One region of the Rhodoferax ferrireducens T118 genome, then DNA from elsewhere that is predicted to be linked to it. Evidence: predicted binding sites of a transcription regulator. Region 1 holds the regulator's gene; each other region holds the start of a gene.
What was found. The regulator sigma-54, encoded in region 1, starts transcription at its own class of promoters, with help from an activator protein. The targets are predictions, from matches to a motif close to TGGCANGNAANCTGCTTT.
Positions count from the first base shown of each region.

Region 2: RFER_RS19775 (choice-of-anchor L family PEP-CTERM protein) is a predicted target of sigma-54. The motif match lies at 1,729-1,746, and genes of this name have one in related genera.
Region 3: exaC (acetaldehyde dehydrogenase ExaC) is a predicted target of sigma-54. The motif match lies at 2,082-2,099, and genes of this name have one in related genera.
Region 4: RFER_RS19935 (PEP-CTERM sorting domain-containing protein) is a predicted target of sigma-54. The motif match lies at 2,285-2,302, and genes of this name have one in related genera.

Region 1 is NC_007908.1:812,748-817,053, forward strand. It holds gene RFER_RS03865 (thiol:disulfide interchange protein DsbA/DsbL) at 1-84, shown strand, start outside; gene lptA (lipopolysaccharide transport periplasmic protein LptA) at 271-912, shown strand; gene lptB (LPS export ABC transporter ATP-binding protein) at 912-1,706, shown strand; gene RFER_RS03880 (RNA polymerase factor sigma-54) at 1,720-3,312, shown strand; gene RFER_RS03885 (THUMP domain-containing class I SAM-dependent RNA methyltransferase) at 3,309-4,306, shown strand, end outside.
Region 2 is NC_007908.1:4,345,202-4,349,507, reverse strand. It holds gene glgP (alpha-glucan family phosphorylase) at 1-1,457, opposite strand, end outside; gene RFER_RS19775 (choice-of-anchor L family PEP-CTERM protein) at 1,800-2,741, shown strand; gene RFER_RS19770 (EAL domain-containing protein) at 2,926-4,306, shown strand, end outside.
Region 3 is NC_007908.1:3,163,713-3,168,018, forward strand. It holds gene RFER_RS14490 (sigma-54-dependent Fis family transcriptional regulator) at 1-276, opposite strand, end outside; gene yiaY (L-threonine dehydrogenase) at 640-1,848, shown strand; gene exaC (acetaldehyde dehydrogenase ExaC) at 2,158-3,678, shown strand; gene RFER_RS14505 (extracellular solute-binding protein) at 3,799-4,306, opposite strand, start outside.
Region 4 is NC_007908.1:4,387,060-4,391,365, forward strand. It holds gene pyrE (orotate phosphoribosyltransferase) at 1-687, opposite strand, end outside; gene RFER_RS19930 (exodeoxyribonuclease III) at 699-1,490, shown strand; gene RFER_RS19935 (PEP-CTERM sorting domain-containing protein) at 1,550-2,248, opposite strand; gene RFER_RS19940 (DEAD/DEAH box helicase) at 2,493-4,306, opposite strand, start outside.

The DNA of each region.
Region 1 (4,306 bases):
ACCGATGGTTCGCTGGCCAAGAGCATGGAGCGTTCGCTGCAGGTGGTTGAGTTCCTGATCGCGCAAGTTCGCAGCGGCCGATAAATCAATCGTTTTGACCCAAAGGGCTGGCGCCCTGATCCAGGCGATCAGGGTGCCCGGTGCCTGTGCACGAGGCATGTGTGATCCTGCGTGCTTTGTTTTCCCTCTCTCAGTGTGCGGCGTGGGGCAAGAACGGCTTCTGATCGTTACAATGAAAAGACGAGAATTTAATGCAAGATTCATGCCTTTATGAAACTATCACTTTCCACTGTGCTTTTGCTGGCGGCCCTGGCGCCGGGTGCAAGCCTGGTTCGAGCTGAACAAGCCGACCGCAACAAGCCCATGAATGTGGAAGCCGATGCCTTGCGTTATGACGACGCCAAGAAAACCAGCGTGTTTACCGGCCGTGTCGTGTTGACCAAAGGCTCGATTCTGATCCGGGGCGCCCGCATTGAAGTGCGCCAGGACCCCGAAGGCAACCAGTATGGCCTGGTCACGGCCGAGCCCGGCAAACTCGCGTCTTTCCGTCAAAAGCGGGAAGGGCTGGATGAGTTTATTGAGGGCCAGGGCGAAAGCATCGAATACGACAGCCGTGCCGACACCGTGAAATTCAACAAGCAGGCGCAATTGCGCCGTTACCTGGGCGCGACGCTGAACGACGAGATGAGCGGCGGCGTGATTGTTTACAACAACAGCACCGACGTGTTCACCGTTGATGGCGGTGTGGCCCAAGGAGCGCCGAGCGCGACAGGCGGCCGCGTGCGTGCCATGCTGACGCCGAAACCCAATGCCGCCGCAGCGGCAGCGGCGGCAACGGCGCCCGCCAATGCAGCTTCAGCGCCAGCCGATGCGCTGCGCGCCACCACGACGCTGGGCGGGGATAAGAAGTGATGCCAGACAATCTTGTCCGCCCAGCCCAGTTGCGCAGCGATGGCGCCCAGTGCGAGAGTCGACTCGAAGTCAGCCACCTGCAGAAGTTCTACGGCAGTCGCCAGGTGGTCAAAGACGTGTCGCTGGTGGTCTGCAAGGGCGAGGTGGTCGGTTTGCTGGGGCCCAACGGCGCCGGCAAAACGACATCCTTCTACATGATTGTCGGCCTGGTGCATGCCAGCGCGGGTGACATCAAGATCGATGGTCAGTCGGTTGAGCGCATGCCGATTCACAAGCGTGCCCGGCTGGGCTTGAGCTACCTGCCGCAAGAGGCGTCCATTTTTCGCAAGCTCAACGCAGAAGACAATGTGCGGGCGGTTTTGGAGCTGCAGCATGACGAATCCGGCCAGCCGCTGAGCAAGGACGAAATTGAAAAACGACTGACCGCCTTGCTGCAGGACCTGCGCGTGGAGCACCTGCGGGAAACCCCGGCGCTGGCTCTGTCCGGTGGTGAACGCCGCCGGGTCGAGATTGCGCGCGCACTGGCCACGCAGCCGCGTTTCATTCTGCTCGACGAGCCGTTTGCCGGGATCGACCCGATTGCCGTGATCGAGATCCAGCGCATCATCAGCTTCCTGAAGAACCGCGGCATCGGGGTGCTGATCACCGACCACAACGTGCGCGAAACGCTGGGTATTTGCGACCACGCCTACATCATCAGCGATGGCAGCGTGCTGGCCCAGGGCACCCCGGCCGAGATCGTCAACGATGCTGAAGTGCGCCGGGTCTATCTCGGCGAGCACTTCAAGATGTAAACATGTTGACCCCATGAAACAAGGCCTTTCCCTTCGGGTTTCGCAGCATCTGGCGCTGACGCCACAGTTGCAGCAGTCGATCCGCTTGCTGCAACTCTCCACGCTGGAGCTCAGCGCGGAGGTGGACCAGATGCTCGATGACAACCCGTTTCTGGAGATGACGGCAGACGAGTCGCCGCGTGAGGAATTTGGTCTGGCGCAGGCTGACACACCGGTCCGGGGTGATGACCTCGACGCTGAACGTGCTACAAGTTCGGTAGCTGACTATCCAACAGAGACGAGGGCTACAGCCGAGAATGATTCAAATGATTCGCCGCTCTCGGCGGACGATGCGCAGAGTTGGGAGGGCGACGGCAGCGCCTCCTTGGCGCCCGATGACAGCGAGTGGGGCGGTGACGCCAAAGCCCGCAGCAACAACCTCAACGGCGATGACGACGCCGATGTGACCGAGCTGGCGCGCACCCAGGTGTCGCTGCAAAGCCACCTGCACGCGCAGGCGCTGGCCTTGCGCCTGAGTGCCGAGGATCGCGCCGCCTTGCAGTTCTTGATCGAGTCGCTTAATGACGATGGTTATCTGGAAGACACGCTGACCTCGCTCGCCGAGGGGCTCGCCGGCGGCGATGAGGCCCAGGTGGAGCAGCTGGTCCACCATTTCACGGTCGCCTTGGGGCTGCTGCAGAGCCTGGAGCCGGCGGGTGTGGGTGCGCGAGATCTGGCGGAATGCCTGAGTCTGCAACTGCGCGCCTTGCAGCAGCTGGAGCGGCTAGAGCCGGCCCGCGCCGCCACCGTGCAGGTGGCGCTGCGTATTTGTGCCCAACCCATGGAGTTGCTGGCCCGGCGTGACGTCAAGCGCCTGATGCTGCTGTGCGACGCGACGGATGCTGCCGTGCGCGAAGCCATTGCGCTGATCGCCCGTCTGGAGCCCAAGCCGGGGCGGCGCTTCGTGAATGTGGAGCGCAACATCGTGGTGCCCGATGTCCTGGTGATTCAAGTGGGCCAGGGTACGCAGGCCAAATTTCAGGTGCGCCTGAACACCGATGTGATGCCGCGCCTGCGCGTGCACGACATCTACGCCAATGCCATCAAACAGCACAAGGGCGGCGGCAACGATGCGTCCAGCTACGCCGCCCTGCAGCAGCGCCTGCAGGAGGCACGCTGGTTCATCAAGAACATCCAGCAGCGCTTTGACACCATCCTGCGCGTCAGCTCGGCCATCGTCGAGCGGCAAAAGAGTTTTTTCATGCATGGCGAACTCGCCATGCGCCCGCTGGTGCTGCGTGAGATTGCCGAAGAGCTCGGTCTGCACGAGTCCACCATCAGCCGCGTGACCACCGCCAAATACATGGCGACCCCGTTTGGCACCTTCGAGCTCAAGTATTTCTTTGGCTCCGGCCTGGGCACCGAGTCGGGTGGCAATGCGTCGAGCACGGCGGTGCGGGCCTTGATCAAACAATTTATCAGCGCCGAGAGCCCGGCCAAGCCGCTCAGTGACCACCAGTTGTCCGAGATGCTCAAAGAGCAGGGCATCGAATGCGCCCGCCGCACCGTGGCCAAATACCGCGAGGGGCTGCGCATCGCTCCCGCGAGCTTAAGGAAAGCCTTGTGAACCAACTGCAACTCTTCTTGCCCTGCGCCGCTGGCGTGGAAGACTACCTGGCCCCCGAGGTGCTGCGCATCACCGGCTTGCCGCCGGGCTGCGTGACCAAGCAGCGCGGCGGCGTGGCCGTGCGCACGTCCTTCGCGCACGCGATGCTGCTCAACCTCTACAGCCGGCTGGCGCAGCGTGTGCTGGTGCTGCTGTCGTTCACCGAGTACCGCAACGAACAGGATTTGTACCGCGCCGCCAGTGAGGTGGCCTGGGAGCGCTGGTTCACGCCGCGCGAAAGCATCAAGGTGGAAGTGACGGCGCAGCACAGCCCGCTGACCAGCCTCAACTTTGCCGCGCTCAAGATCAAGGACGCGGTGTGTGACCGTTTCCGCGTCACGGCGGGCGGCGTGCGCCCGGACGTCAACACCCAGTGGCCCGATGTGCGCATCTACACGCACCTGACCACCGACAGCTGCTCGCTCTACATCGACACCTCGGGCGAGCCCCTGTTCAAGCGCGGCTGGCGCGAAGACAAGGGCGACGCGCCCTTGAAAGAAACCCTGGCCGCCGCCATGCTGGCCGCCAGTGGCTGGGCCGATGGCGACGAGGATTTGCTGCCGCTGTACGACCCCTGCTGCGGCAGCGGCACGATTGTGATTGAAGCGGCCCAGATCGCCTGCAATATTGCCGCCGGCTCGCTGCGCCGTTTTGCCTTCGAGAAGTATTTGCCGTTCCAGCGCCCCGTCTGGGATGCTATAAAAAAAGAAGCTAAAGAGTCAGAAGTGACGAGGGCTCCAGGCCAAAAACCTATTATTTTCGGCAGTGACGTGGCGCACCGCATGGTCGACTTTGCCCAGCGCAACGCGCAGCGCGCCGGCGTTGCCGACGTGATCGAGTTTCGCGGTGGCGACGCCTTGCAGCGCCTGCCGCCGATTGATATTCCTGGTGTGATGCTGCTCAACCCACCGTATGGCGAGCGCATCGAGGTCGCCGGTGTGGCCAAAGGGGCGCG
Region 2 (4,306 bases), 1.2 Mb from region 1:
TCGCCGCGGCGCAGCCGGTCGCTGGTGGCCCGCCGCGCGATCATGTCAACCAGCTGGGCACGCGCCGCGCAGCGCGCCGCCCACAGCTCGGCGCCGGGGATGTCCTGCACCGGCGCCCAGGTGGCGCTCTGGTCGGCGCGGCGCAGCCAGTCTTCGCCCAGGTAGCGGTCCAGCAAGGCGCGCATGGGGCCGCGCAGCCAGCTGGGCACATGCACGCCGTTGGTGATGTGGGTGATGGGCACCTCCTGCACGGCACGGCCCGGAAACAGCGGCTGCCACATGGCGCGCGCCACCTGGCCGTGCCGCTGGCTCACCGCATTGGCGTGACGACTGGCCCGCAACGCCAGCGCGTTCATGCCCATGGGCTGGTTCGGGTTGGCCGGGTCGATGCGACCCAGCGCCAGGAAGTGTTCGCGCTCACCCACCAGATCGGCAATGCGCCCCAGCATGGTCAAGACTTCGGTGCGCTGGTAGGTCTCGTTGCCCGCCGGGACCGGGGTGTGGGTGGTAAAGACGACCTGTTCGCGCACCTGCTGCCAGGCGGCCTCACGTGCGCTAGCCCCGGGAGTCAGCGCTTGCGCCCGGGCCAGCAATTCAAAGACGCCGAGCGCGGGGTGGCCTTCGTTGAGGTGGTAGACGGCGGGCTCAATGCCCAGCGCGCGCACGGCCCGCACCCCACCGACGCCGAGCACCGCGTACTGCGCCAGCCGAATCGCGCGGTTGCCTTCATACAGCCTTGACGTGATCCAGCGCCCGCGCTGGCTGTTGACCGGCAGATCGGTATCGAGCAGGTAGAGCGGCACCCGCCCGACGTCAACGCGCCAGACCTGCGCCGTCACACTTTCCTCATCAATCGGCACGACCACCGTGACCGGCCGGCCATCGGCAGCCGTGACTTTGACGCAGGGCAGTCGCTCGGGGTCGGCATCGAGCCAGTACTCATGTTGGTAACCGGTCACATCGATGCGCTGGTGAAAATAGCCGGTGCGGTACATCAGGCCGATGCCGACCATGGGCAAGGCGAGGTCGGAGGCTTCCTTCAAGATGTCGCCCGCCAGCACGCCGAGTCCGCCCGAATAGATGGGCAGGGAGCCATGCACGGCAAACTCGGAACAGCAAAACGCGACCGGGTGCGCCGCTCTGATGGCGCCCTCACAGCAAGGCCGGGCGGCGTCCAGAGCCAGCTCCGCCGCAATCCGGCTGACCCAGCCGACAAAGCCCGCATCGGCGCAAGCGCGCGCCAACATGGACGGTGGCGTCTCGGACAGCAAGCGCCGCGGGTTGCGCCCACAACGGACCCAGCGCTCGGGGTCAATCGCCTCGAACATGGCCGCACCGTCGGTCGTCCAGGACCAGCGGTAGTTGTAGGCCACGCGGGCGAGCGGGCGCAGCGGTTCGGGCAGGAAGCTTGCCAGCTCCATGACCGCATGCTCAATGTCTTGGTCACCTGCGAACATGATCAGTCCTTGTCAAAACCAACCGGTTTCAAGCGTCAACACCTACCTGACCAACGAAGCAGAATTATGCGAGTGTGAGCGGTTTTTTTGCAAGTTCACTGAGCCAGTTGCAGGCAGCTGGCTCAGTGAGCGCGCGGCTGCAAATCGCACAGGGTATCCGGCTCTTGCCTCGCCCTCCAGGTGTCGGAAATCTTGACACCGTGATCACCCCGGCCCGCTGTCAAATTTGCAAGCAATTGTTTTTTAAAGACTTATTGGATTGACGGCCGTCGGGCACGAAAACTGCTCTTATGAATTGTGATGCTAGTTTTGTTCACTTCAAATAATTGAGGAGTATTAATCATGCGTAGCTCTTTTAATGGCCCCAAGGCCGTACTCGCCACGGCGGCATTGCTGGCACTGGGTCTGGCAGCGAGCAGCGCGTCAGCCGCTGTGGTGATCTCCACCATCAATTCCAGCGCCGGTATTGAATCCACCTTGATCAACGCCCTGCTGGCGCCGGCGAGCGGCGTCAGCGTCGTTGCAGGCACGCCAAGTTATCAGGGCACCAACACGGCGAACTTCCAACAGTCTGGCACCTACAGCGGCTTGAATCTGGCTCCTTCGTCTGGCTCCACGCCGACCTTGACCATGGCGGACGGTATCTTCCTGACCTCGGGCAACGCCAACATTCCACTGACCAACACCTTGAACAATTTCACCGGCCAATCGGGCAGCGGCGCGTATGTCCCGCTGGGCGCCTTGAGTGCCAGTGCAGGCGGGACGTCGACGACTTTGGACGCCAATGTGCTGAGCTTCAACTTCAATGTCGCCGCGGGTCAGACGTCGGTGTCGGCGCTGTTCATGTTTGGCACCGACGAGTTTCCGACCCAGAGCGTCACCGACATCTTCGGTTTCTTTGTTGATGGCGTGAATTTTGCGAAGTTCAGCACGGGCGAACTGATCTCCAACACCCCGGGCAACCCGACCAACTTCATCCTCAATCCGGTGGGCGGTGGCCTGTACGATATCGAGTACAACGGCCTGACCCAGGTGTTCAATGTGACCGGTATTCTGGGTGCCGGCAATGCCGACGGCAGCCATACACTCACCATCGGCATCGCTGACACCAGCGACAGCATCTTTGACAGCGGTGTGTTCGTCAGCTCGCTGAAGTCCGGCACCGCAACGGGTGGTGGTGGCATCGGCGACGATGGCAACACGGTGCCCGAGCCAGGTTCGCTGGCGCTGCTTGGCGTGGCACTGGCCGCCGTCGGCGCCGTGCGCCGCAGCAAGAAGGTCTGAAGTCGGCGGCAAGTCTTTCACAATCCCAGCTGCCCATCATGGAGGCACTGGGACATGGATGACCGGGCGCAGGCGTGCGGGACAGCGCTGTTGCGGTGTTGAATGATCTTGATTAGCGCAAACCGGTGACTTGGCTTGAGTCACAATGGCGACATCCAAGTCTCCTTGAAATACGCTGCGTCCCTTGTATTTGTTCAATTTGTTGCCCGCCGCCTGGCGCCTGCGTGTGCCGCGTACCTTGCTGGCGCTTTGCGCGCTGGCCCTGCTGACTGCGCCAACGCTGGCGCGCGAGGTGCGCGTGGGCGTCTACCAGAACGAGCCCAAGATATTCATGGGCGCCGATGGCCAGCCCAGCGGCATCCTGGGCGACCTGCTGGTGGCGATGGCCCGGCTGGAGGGTTGGACACTCAAGCCGGTGCCCTGTGAATGGGCGGCCTGCCTGGACGCCTTGCAGGCGGGCAATATCGACCTGATGCCCGACCTGGCTTTGAGCGAGCAGCGCTTGCAGATTTTTGACGTTCACAAGATTCCCTCGCTCTTGAGCTGGTCGCAGCTTTACAAACACAGCGGCGTCCCGATCAGCTCCATGCTGGACCTCAAGGGCAAGCGGGTGGCGGTGCTGGCGGGGTCGGTGCAGCAGGCGTATCTGCAGAACCTGCTGAGCAGTTTTGCTGTGCAAGCTGAATTGGTGCCCGTCCAATCGCTGGAGGAGGCTTTTAAACTGACAGCCGCGCACCAGGTCGATGCGGCGGCGACCAACCGCTTTTTTGGCGATCGACGTGCCGCCAGCTACCAACTGGACGCGACACCGATCCTGTTTCAGCCAGCCCAACTTTTTTACGCCACCGCCAAGGGGCGCAATGCGGATTTGTTGGTCGCCATCGATCGGCATCTGGGGCAATGGCAGTCGCAAGCCGACTCCGAATACTTCACGGTGCTCAAGCGCTGGATCGAGGCGCCGCCGCAATTTTCTGTGCCCGCCTATTTGTGGTGGAGTCTGGGTGCTTTGGCGCTGCTGCTGGCGCTGGCGCTGGCCGGCAGCGCGCTGCTGCGCCGTCAAGTGGCCGACAAAACCCGCCATTTGCGCGCCAGCGAAGACCGGCTCGCCACCATTCTCAACAGCGTTGATGCCTATATTTATATCAAAGACATGGAGTTGCGCTACCAGTACGCCAACCGCAAGGTCTGCGAGTTGTTTGACCGGCCCCTGGCGCAAGTGGTGGGCAGCACTGACAGCGAGTTCTTTGATGCCACCACGGTCGAGCGCTTACGCATCAATGACAAGCGGGTGATCGACAACGGCGAGCGGGTCGAGGCCGACGAGGTCAGCCGCAGCCTCGATGGCAGCCGGGAACAAACCTACCTGTCGATCAAATTGCCCCTGCGCCAACCCGATGGCAGCATCTACGCCCTGTGCGGCATTTCCACCGACATTACCGAACACAAGCGTTCTGAGGACGCCATTCACCAGCTCGCTTTTTACGACCCCCTGACGCTGCTGCCGAATCGCCGTTTCTTGATGGAGCGTCTGCAGCAAACCCTGAAAGCCAATGAGCGTCAACAAC
Region 3 (4,306 bases), 2.4 Mb from region 1:
CTGGTCAAACAAATAATCCATCACCGGGCGTGAATGCGCCAGCAGTTCATGGTTGCGCGTCAGTATCCGGCGCAAGTCGATGGCGTTGGCATGCTCGGAGTCCGCCACGCGGTCCAGGGGAGACAGACCCGCCGCCAGACTGCGCTGCCATGAACGCGCCAGGCGGGCATCAATGCCATCGGCCGGGCAGTCGCCATGCTCAATCAAACGCATGCGGGCTTGCCGCAAAACCGCGTCATGGAGTGTGGGTTGCACGTTGTCTCCTGCACAGCGCATGGTCTGTGATTTGTCGTTAGGGGTGAACCTGATGGTATCGGGCGAAGCAACTGCAAGCGATATGAAGGGGCTTACATAGTGTCCCCGCAAGTGTCGCAAGATTTGACACCTGTTCCATAGTACAACGATTGCATGGCCCCGGCATTTCGGCGGCCAGGGACAAAGTCATTTGAAATCAAAGCGCCAACAAGTCGTTACAGGACTGGCACGCAACTTGATCGTGATAGAGGCCCGCCAGGCAAGTTCATGCGTTGTTTTTGAGAACGGAGGCACGATCATCAACGCAGATCCCGGCGACGCAAAAAACCAAAGTCGCAAGGCGGACTTCGACAACCACCAAAACCATTTTCAGGAGATTTCAACATGTCCACAACTTTTTTCATTCCCGCCGTCAACATCATGGGTGCAGGCTGTTTGCAGGAAGCCATTCTGGCCATTCGCGGCTACGGCTTTCACAAGGCGCTGATCGTCACCGACACCGTCCTCAACAAGCTCGGAGTTGCCGGGCAAATCCAGTCGCTGCTGACCGCGCAGGAGATTGAGTCCGTGGTGTTTGATGGCGCCAAGCCCAACCCGACCGTTGGCAACGTGAAGGCGGGGCTGACCCAGTTGAAGGAGCACCAGTGCGACTTCGTTATTTCTTTGGGCGGCGGCTCACCGCACGATTGCGCCAAGGGCATTGCCCTGTGCGCATCCAATGGCGGCGAAATTTCCGACTATGAAGGTGTGGACCGCTCGGCCAAGCCGCAGCTGCCACTGGTGTCTATCAACACCACGGCGGGTACAGCCGCCGAAATGACCCGTTTTTGCATCATCACCGATGAAGTGCGGCACATCAAAATGGCCATTGTGGACCGCAACGTCACACCCCTCATGTCCGTCAACGACCCCAACCTGATGTTGGCCAAGCCCAAGGGTCTCACGGCTGCCACCGGTATGGACGCCCTCACCCACGCCGTGGAAGCCTATGTCTCCACCGCAGCCACCCCCATCACGGACGCCTGCGCGCTGAAGGCGGTCGAGCTCATCTCTCGCAACCTGCGCACCGCCGTGGCGCATGGCGACAACCTGCAGGCGCGCGAGCAAATGGCCTACGCCCAGTTCCTGGCCGGCATGGCCTTCAACAACGCCTCGCTGGGCTATGTCCACGCCATGTCGCACCAGCTCGGCGGTTTTTACGACCTCCCGCACGGTGTGTGCAATGCACTGCTGCTGCCGCATGTGCAAGCGTTTAATGCAGCCACGTCGGCCGAACGTCTGCGCGATGTCGCGCGCGCCATGGGTGTGTCAGTTGATGGCATGGATGCAGCCGCTGGCGCTCAGGCCTGCCTGAGCGCGATCCGCAAACTGTCGATGGACATCGGCATTCCCGCCAGCCTGAGCGAACTGGGCGTGAAAGAAAAAGACATTCCCCTGCTGACTGAAAACGCGCTCAAGGATGCCTGCGGCCTGACCAACCCGCGCAAAGCCAGCCAGGCCGAAATAGAAGCGATCTTCCGGGGCGCCATGCATGCCCCGGTTGCTGCTGGTCAGGCCCAGCACAAGGCTACTCGCGAAAGCGCGCCGGCCTGACTCTGAAGCGGGCTCGACACCGTCACGCGTGTCGGCCCACGGACGCGACTTCTCACTTGAAATCCCTGCTGACAAAGTCTGGCGGTATGAAACGGCTTGCATAGAGCTTGATCACCGCGCTTGTCACAGAATTTGACAGGTGTCGCACATCGCCACACCAGACGCCGACCCAGCAGGCACAGGCGTAGAAAAAGATTTGTTTGAAATCAACGGTTGGCATGCCGCACCCGCGCTGGCACGCAACTTGAATACTGACTAGGCCCGCAAGGGAAATTTCATTCAATTTATTGCAAAAATTCAGGAGACACCATGATCTACGCAGCCCCCGGTCAAGCCGGCGCAAAAATCGCTTACAAGGCCCACTACGACAACTTCATTGGCGGCAAATACGTGGCCCCACTCAAGGGTGAATACTTTGACGTGATCACCCCGATCAGCGGCAAGGTCTATACCCAGGCCGCCCGCTCGGGTGCCCAGGACATTGATCTGGCGCTGGACGCTGCCCACGCTGCTGCCGATGCCTGGGGCAAAACCTCGGTCACCGACCGCTCCAACATCCTGCTCAAAATTGCCGACCGCATCGATGCCAACCTGGAGCTGCTGGCCTACGCCGAAACGGTTGACAACGGCAAGCCGATTCGCGAAACACTGGCCGCCGACATTCCGCTGTCGTCCGACCACTTCCGCTACTTTGCCGGCTGCATCCGCGCGCAGGAAGGCGCGTTGAGCGACATCAATGAATCCACCGTGGCCTACCACTACCACGAACCGCTCGGCGTGGTCGGGCAAATCATCCCCTGGAACTTTCCGATTCTGATGGCTGCCTGGAAACTGGCACCGGCCCTGGCTGCCGGCAACTGCGTGGTACTCAAACCCGCGGAATCAACCCCGGTCAGCATTTTGATTTTGATGGAAGTCATTGGCGACTTGCTGCCTCCAGGCGTGCTCAACATCGTCAACGGCTATGGCCGTGAAGCCGGCATGCCGCTGGCCACCAGCAAGCGCATCGCCAAAATCGCATTCACGGGTTCCACCAACACTGGCCGCGTGATTGCCCAAGCCGCTGCCAGCAACCTGATCCCGGCCTCGCTGGAACTCGGTGGAAAATCCCCCAATGTGTTCTTTGCCGATGTGATGGACAAGGACGACGGTTTCCTCGACAAAGCCATCGAAGGCCTGGTGCTGTTTGCCTTTAACCAGGGCGAGGTCTGCACCTGCCCGTCGCGCGCGCTGATTCAGGAAAGCATTTACGACAAATTCATGGAACGCGTGCTGCCGCGCGTCAAGGCTATCAAACAAGGCAACCCGCTGGATTCCGACACCATGATCGGCGCCCAAGCCTCAAAAGTGCAACTGGACAAGATTTTGTCCTACCTTGACATCGGCAAACAGGAAGGTGCGCAAGTGCTGACCGGCGGTGCGCAAGCGAACTTGAGCGGCGACCTGGCCGGTGGCTATTACGTGCAGCCCACGCTGCTCAAGGGCCACAACAAAATGCGTGTGTTCCAGGAAGAAATCTTTGGCCCGGTGCTGGCTGTGACCACCTTCAAGGATGAAGCCGATGCGCTGGCGCTGGCCAATGACACGCTGTACGGTTTGGGCGCGGGCGTCTGGAGCCGCAACGGCAACGTCGCCTACCGCATGGGCCGCGCCATCAAGGCCGGTCGCGTCTGGACCAACTGCTACCACGACTACGCCGCCCACGCGGCCTTTGGTGGCTACAAAGAGTCCGGCATCGGCCGCGAAACCCACAAGATGATGCTGGACCACTACCAGCAAACCAAGAACCTCTTGGTGAGCTACAGCGAAAGCAAGTTGGGCTTCTTCTGATCGGATCGCGACAGCGCGTGAATCAATCCAAAGGGGCGGGCAACCGCCCCTTTTTCAATTTCGAGATTCACAGGGTTGACAAAAAAGCTGGGCGGAGTCACGCAGCTCTGATTTTTAAAGTCACTTCACCGCATTCGGAAAGAACAGTTGCTCGCCGCCAATTTTGTAGCTGGCAATCACGCCCTGACCAGCGGGTGAAATGACCCAATCCACAAACTTCTGCCCGTCTACCGCCTTCACATGCGGGTGCTTGGCGGGGTTGACCAGCATCACGCCGTATTGATTAAACAAACGTTGATCGCCTTCCACCAGCACTTTCAGGTCGCCCCGGTTTTTGAAGTTGAGCCAGGTACCACGGTCGGCCAGCGCGTAGGCGTTGCTGCTGGAAGCCATATTGAGTGCCGGACCCATGCCGCAGCCGCACGACTTGTAGCCGCTGCCCTGCTTGTCGGCCAGGTCGGCCATCTTCCAGAAACGCAGCTCAGCCGCGTGGGTGCCGCTCTTGTCGCCGCGCGAGATGAACGGGCCATTGGCAGCCGAGAGCTTTTTGAGCGCTTCGACCACATCGTTACCTTTGACTTTGACGGGATCGCTGGCAGGGCCAACGACCACAAAGTCGTTGTACATC
Region 4 (4,306 bases), 1.1 Mb from region 1:
CAGGACGCGCTGATGGTCGGCGGCCAGCCCGCCTGCGCTGTCCCTGGCAAGATACTGCATCAAATCCGCCAGATTGGCAATCGCACAAACCTGCAAGCCGAGCTGGGAACGCACGTACTGCACGGCGCTGTAGGGCACATCGACCACCGAGTCGCCACGGCGCTCGGTTGCCATTTCTTGCCGGTCCAGCGCAATCACGACAGCGTGGGCCGTGGCACCCGCGGCCTCGATGATGGCGATTGATTCGCGGGCGGCGGTGCCGGCGGACATCACGTCGTCCACAATCAGCACCCGTCCCTTGAGCGGGGCGCCGACCAGGGTGCCGCCCTCGCCGTGGTCCTTGACCTCCTTGCGGTTGTAGGCAAAAGGGACGTTGCGGCCCAGGCGGGCCAGCTCCACCGCCAGTGTCGCACCGAGTGGAATACCTTTGTAGGCGGGGCCAAAAATCATGTCGAATTCAATGCCGCTGGCCAGCAGGCGCTGCGCATAAAATTGCGCCAGTCGTCCTAATTTGGCACCATCATCAAACAAGCCGGCATTGAAGAAGTAGGGGCTCAGGCGACCGGCTTTGGTTTTGAATTCACCAAAACGCAAAACACCACAATCCAGCGCAAACTGCACAAACTCCTGGGCCAATGCGTCCGCCGCGGGGGCGGCGCCGGTTTTGGTTCCAACACTTATCGACATCGGGGAATTCCTTGTTTAAATTAACCAGCCTCAACCTCAACGGCATCCGCTCTGCTACCGCCAAAGGCCTGGAAGCCTGGCTCACCAAGACTCAGCCTGATTGTATTTGTGTACAGGAGGTCAAGGCCCAGGCCCTGGACGTGCAAGACCGATTTGAGCATCTGGCCGGCCTGCGCGGCCACTTTCATTTTGCCGAGAAAAAGGGGTACTCCGGTGTTGGCCTCTACAGCCGGCACGAACCCAGCGATGTGCGGGTCGGCTACGGTTCGTCCCAATTTGACGCCGAGGGCCGTTACGTGGAACTGCGTTTTGACACACCCTCGGCCAAGCGCTCCATCATCAGTTGCTACTTCCCCAGCGGCTCGTCCGGCGAGGAACGCCAGCAGGCCAAGTTTCGTTTTCTGGAAGAGTTCTATTTGCATTTGGCGCAGCTCAAGAACGGGCGCGAGTTCATTCTGTGCGGTGACGTGAACATCGCGCACCAGGAAATTGACCTGAAAAACTGGAAAGGCAACCGCAAAAACTCAGGTTTTTTACCCGAGGAGCGGGCCTGGATGACGAAGTTGTTGACCGAGGCCGGACTGGTGGATGTGTACCGGCAACTGCAACCCACCGCCACGGATGAAGCCTACACCTGGTGGAGCAACCGGGGTCAGGCCTATGCCAAGAACGTGGGCTGGCGGCTGGACTACCACCTGGCCACGCCAGCCATGGCGGCGCTGGCACGCTCGGAAACCATCTACAAAGCTGAAAAATTCTCGGATCACGCGCCGCTCACCATCGAGTATGACTGGACGCTTTGAGCCAGCGCCTTGTCAGAACCAGACTTCAGCGCCGATTCGGCGCTGGGGGAGCGACCAGCTCAGACGCCGGTGCCGCGACGGCGCCGGGACGTCAGCCCGGCCAGCGTCAGCGCCGCAGCGAAAAGGGCCAGCGAGCCCGGCTCGGGCACGGCCGCTGGCTGCACGATCTCTAGCTGCGTGGTCGCGGGCAACGCGCGCAACGTGACCGTTGCACTGAGATTCTGGTTCAGGTCGCTCGTGTCTGAAAAGGTAATCGGGTTGAGGCTGATGTCGAACAGACCCCCGGTGCCAAAGGCAATGTTCGTCAAGGCGGCCCAGGTCAGCGAGTAGTCGACACCCCCGTTGGCGGAGTCGTTGGCGCCGCCATTGATGGCTCCGGCAGTCGCGACGCCGGTGGTGGTGAGGGTCTGCGTCGAACCCAAGGGGCTGGCAAACGTCAACGAGGCAGTGACATCCAAAGCGTCCGTTTCCGCTGCCAGAATGCCGCCGTTACCATTGGACTCGCGAAAATCCAGGGTTCCCACCAGGAAAGTGGATTGATCGCCGACCGAGGCGAGCGAAAAGTTCTGTGTGCTGAACCCCGGGGTGAACAACACGTCAAGCAAGGTGCCAGTATTCTCATGGGCGTCAACCCCATAGCCTGCACCGGGTGTCAGGCTGGCCGCCGTCACATCAAACGCAACCGGCGCGGCCATGGCGCTGGCTGCGCAGGTCAGCAAAGCGCCCGCGATAAATTTGGAAGTCAGCGATTTGGTCATGATGGTCTCTCGGTGATGGGATTGATCCAACAGTCATAAGCAATATCTGCGCCAGACTTGCTAATTCCATTAATAACAACTAGTTACAGAATTTACACATAATTTCGCAAGGGCAACTGTAAAAAATTTCGACACTTCCTGGCTGGCGCCTGCCAACCTCACCTTGAGGGCCAACCATCTGTCTCCAGCGTTTTCACTGCAAAAAAGCAGCCCGCAGTCACCGTGAAATAGGCGCAAGTTGCTATCAAACCGATAGCGGCTTGAGCAACTCCGCCAGGTCACTCTCGGAAAACAGCGGCTGTTTGCGCCCGACTGCGCCGCTGTACATGCTCTCGGCCAGCGCCGCCTTGCGCTCTTGCAGGCCCAGGATGCGCTCTTCAATCGTGCCTTGCGCCACCAGCTTGACGACCCACACGCTTTGCGTCTGGCCGATGCGGTGGGCGCGGTCGGTCGCCTGGTTTTCGACTGCCGGGTTCCACCACGGGTCGTAGTGGATCACGGTGTCGGCTTGCGGCAGGTTCAGGCCGACACCACCGGCTTTCAGGCTGATCAGGAACAACGGCACGGCGCCGCTGGTGAACTGCTCGATCAACGCATCGCGCTTCTGGCTCTGGCCGGTGAGCTTGATCCATGGGATATTGCGCTTTTGAAGCTCCGCCTCGATCAATTTCAGCATGCTGGTGAACTGCGAAAACAGCAAGATGCGCCGGCCCTCGGCCAGCATCTCGGGCAGCATTTCCATCAGCCGCTCCAGCTTGGCCGAGTTGCTCACTTTTTTGGCAGCGGCCAGCGTCACCAGATGCGGGTCGCAGCAGACCTGGCGCAGCTTCAAGAGCGCATCCAGAATCGTGATCTGCGACTTGGCCATGCCTTTGGTGTCGAGCGCTTCGCGCACGCTCTTTTCCATGCCTAAGCGAATGGTTTCGTACAGGTCTGCTTGTTTGCCGGTCAGCTCGACGCGCATCGCGGTCTCGATCTTGGGCGGCAGCTCGCCCGCCACCAGCGCCTTGGTGCGCCGCAGCATGAAGGGCGTGACGCGCGAACGCAATTGTTCCAGCCGCTCCGGGTTGCCCAATTTTTCAATCGGCGTGCGAAACAGGTCCTGAAACTTCTTCTGGCTGCCCAGAAAGCCCGGCATCAGGAAGTGGAACAGGCTCCAGATTTCGCCCAGATGGTTTTCCATCGGCGTGCCCGACAGGCACAGGCGCTGGCGCGCGCGCATCTGGCTGGCCACCTGCGCGGCTTGGGTGCTGGCGTTTTTGATGTTTTGCGCTTCGTCCAGCACCACCAGGTGCCAGCGGGTCTTGAGCCAGCGCTCGCGGTCGCGCTCCAGCAGCGAATAAGGCGTGATGACGATGTCATGGTCGTGCAGGCTGTCGGCCAGCTCGTGCCGGTCTTTGCCATGCAGCACCAGGCTGCGCAAGTTGGGGCAAAAGCGCGCGGCCTCGCGCTGCCAATTGCCCATCAGGCTGACCGGCGCCACGATCAGCGCCGGGTATTTCAGGCGGCCCGCGTCTTTTTCAACCTGGATGTGGACCAGGGTTTGCAGCGTTTTGCCCAGCCCCATGTCGTCGGCCAGGATGCCGCCCAGACTGTATTGACGCAAGAACTGCAGCCAGTTCAGGCCCTGCTGCTGGTACGGGCGCAGGCTGGCCTGCACGCTGGTCGGCACCGGCACCGTAGGTAATTCGGTCTGGCCGCTGAGTTGCTTGACCAACTTGCGCAGTGCCTGTGCGCCGTCCCAGACCGCGCCTTCCCCCAGCGAAGCGGTGGTGCGCATGGCATCCAGGCGCGAGAGTTTCAGGCAGTCGCCGGTGAAATCATGGCTGCGGTCGCCCACCAGCTCCAGGAGCGCGGCCATCCAGGGCTTGAGCGCGTCGGTGGGCAGGCGGATGAAGCCTTGCCCCGCGGTGTTGGGCAAAAAGATAAACGGCGGGATATTGGGCAAGCCGGTGGCCGGGTCGAGCGGGCTGGTGGCCGCCTGTGCAATCAGTGTCGGCAGCCAGGGCAGGATGTTGTGGCGCACGCCGTTGATCTCCATCCCCAGGGACAGGTCAA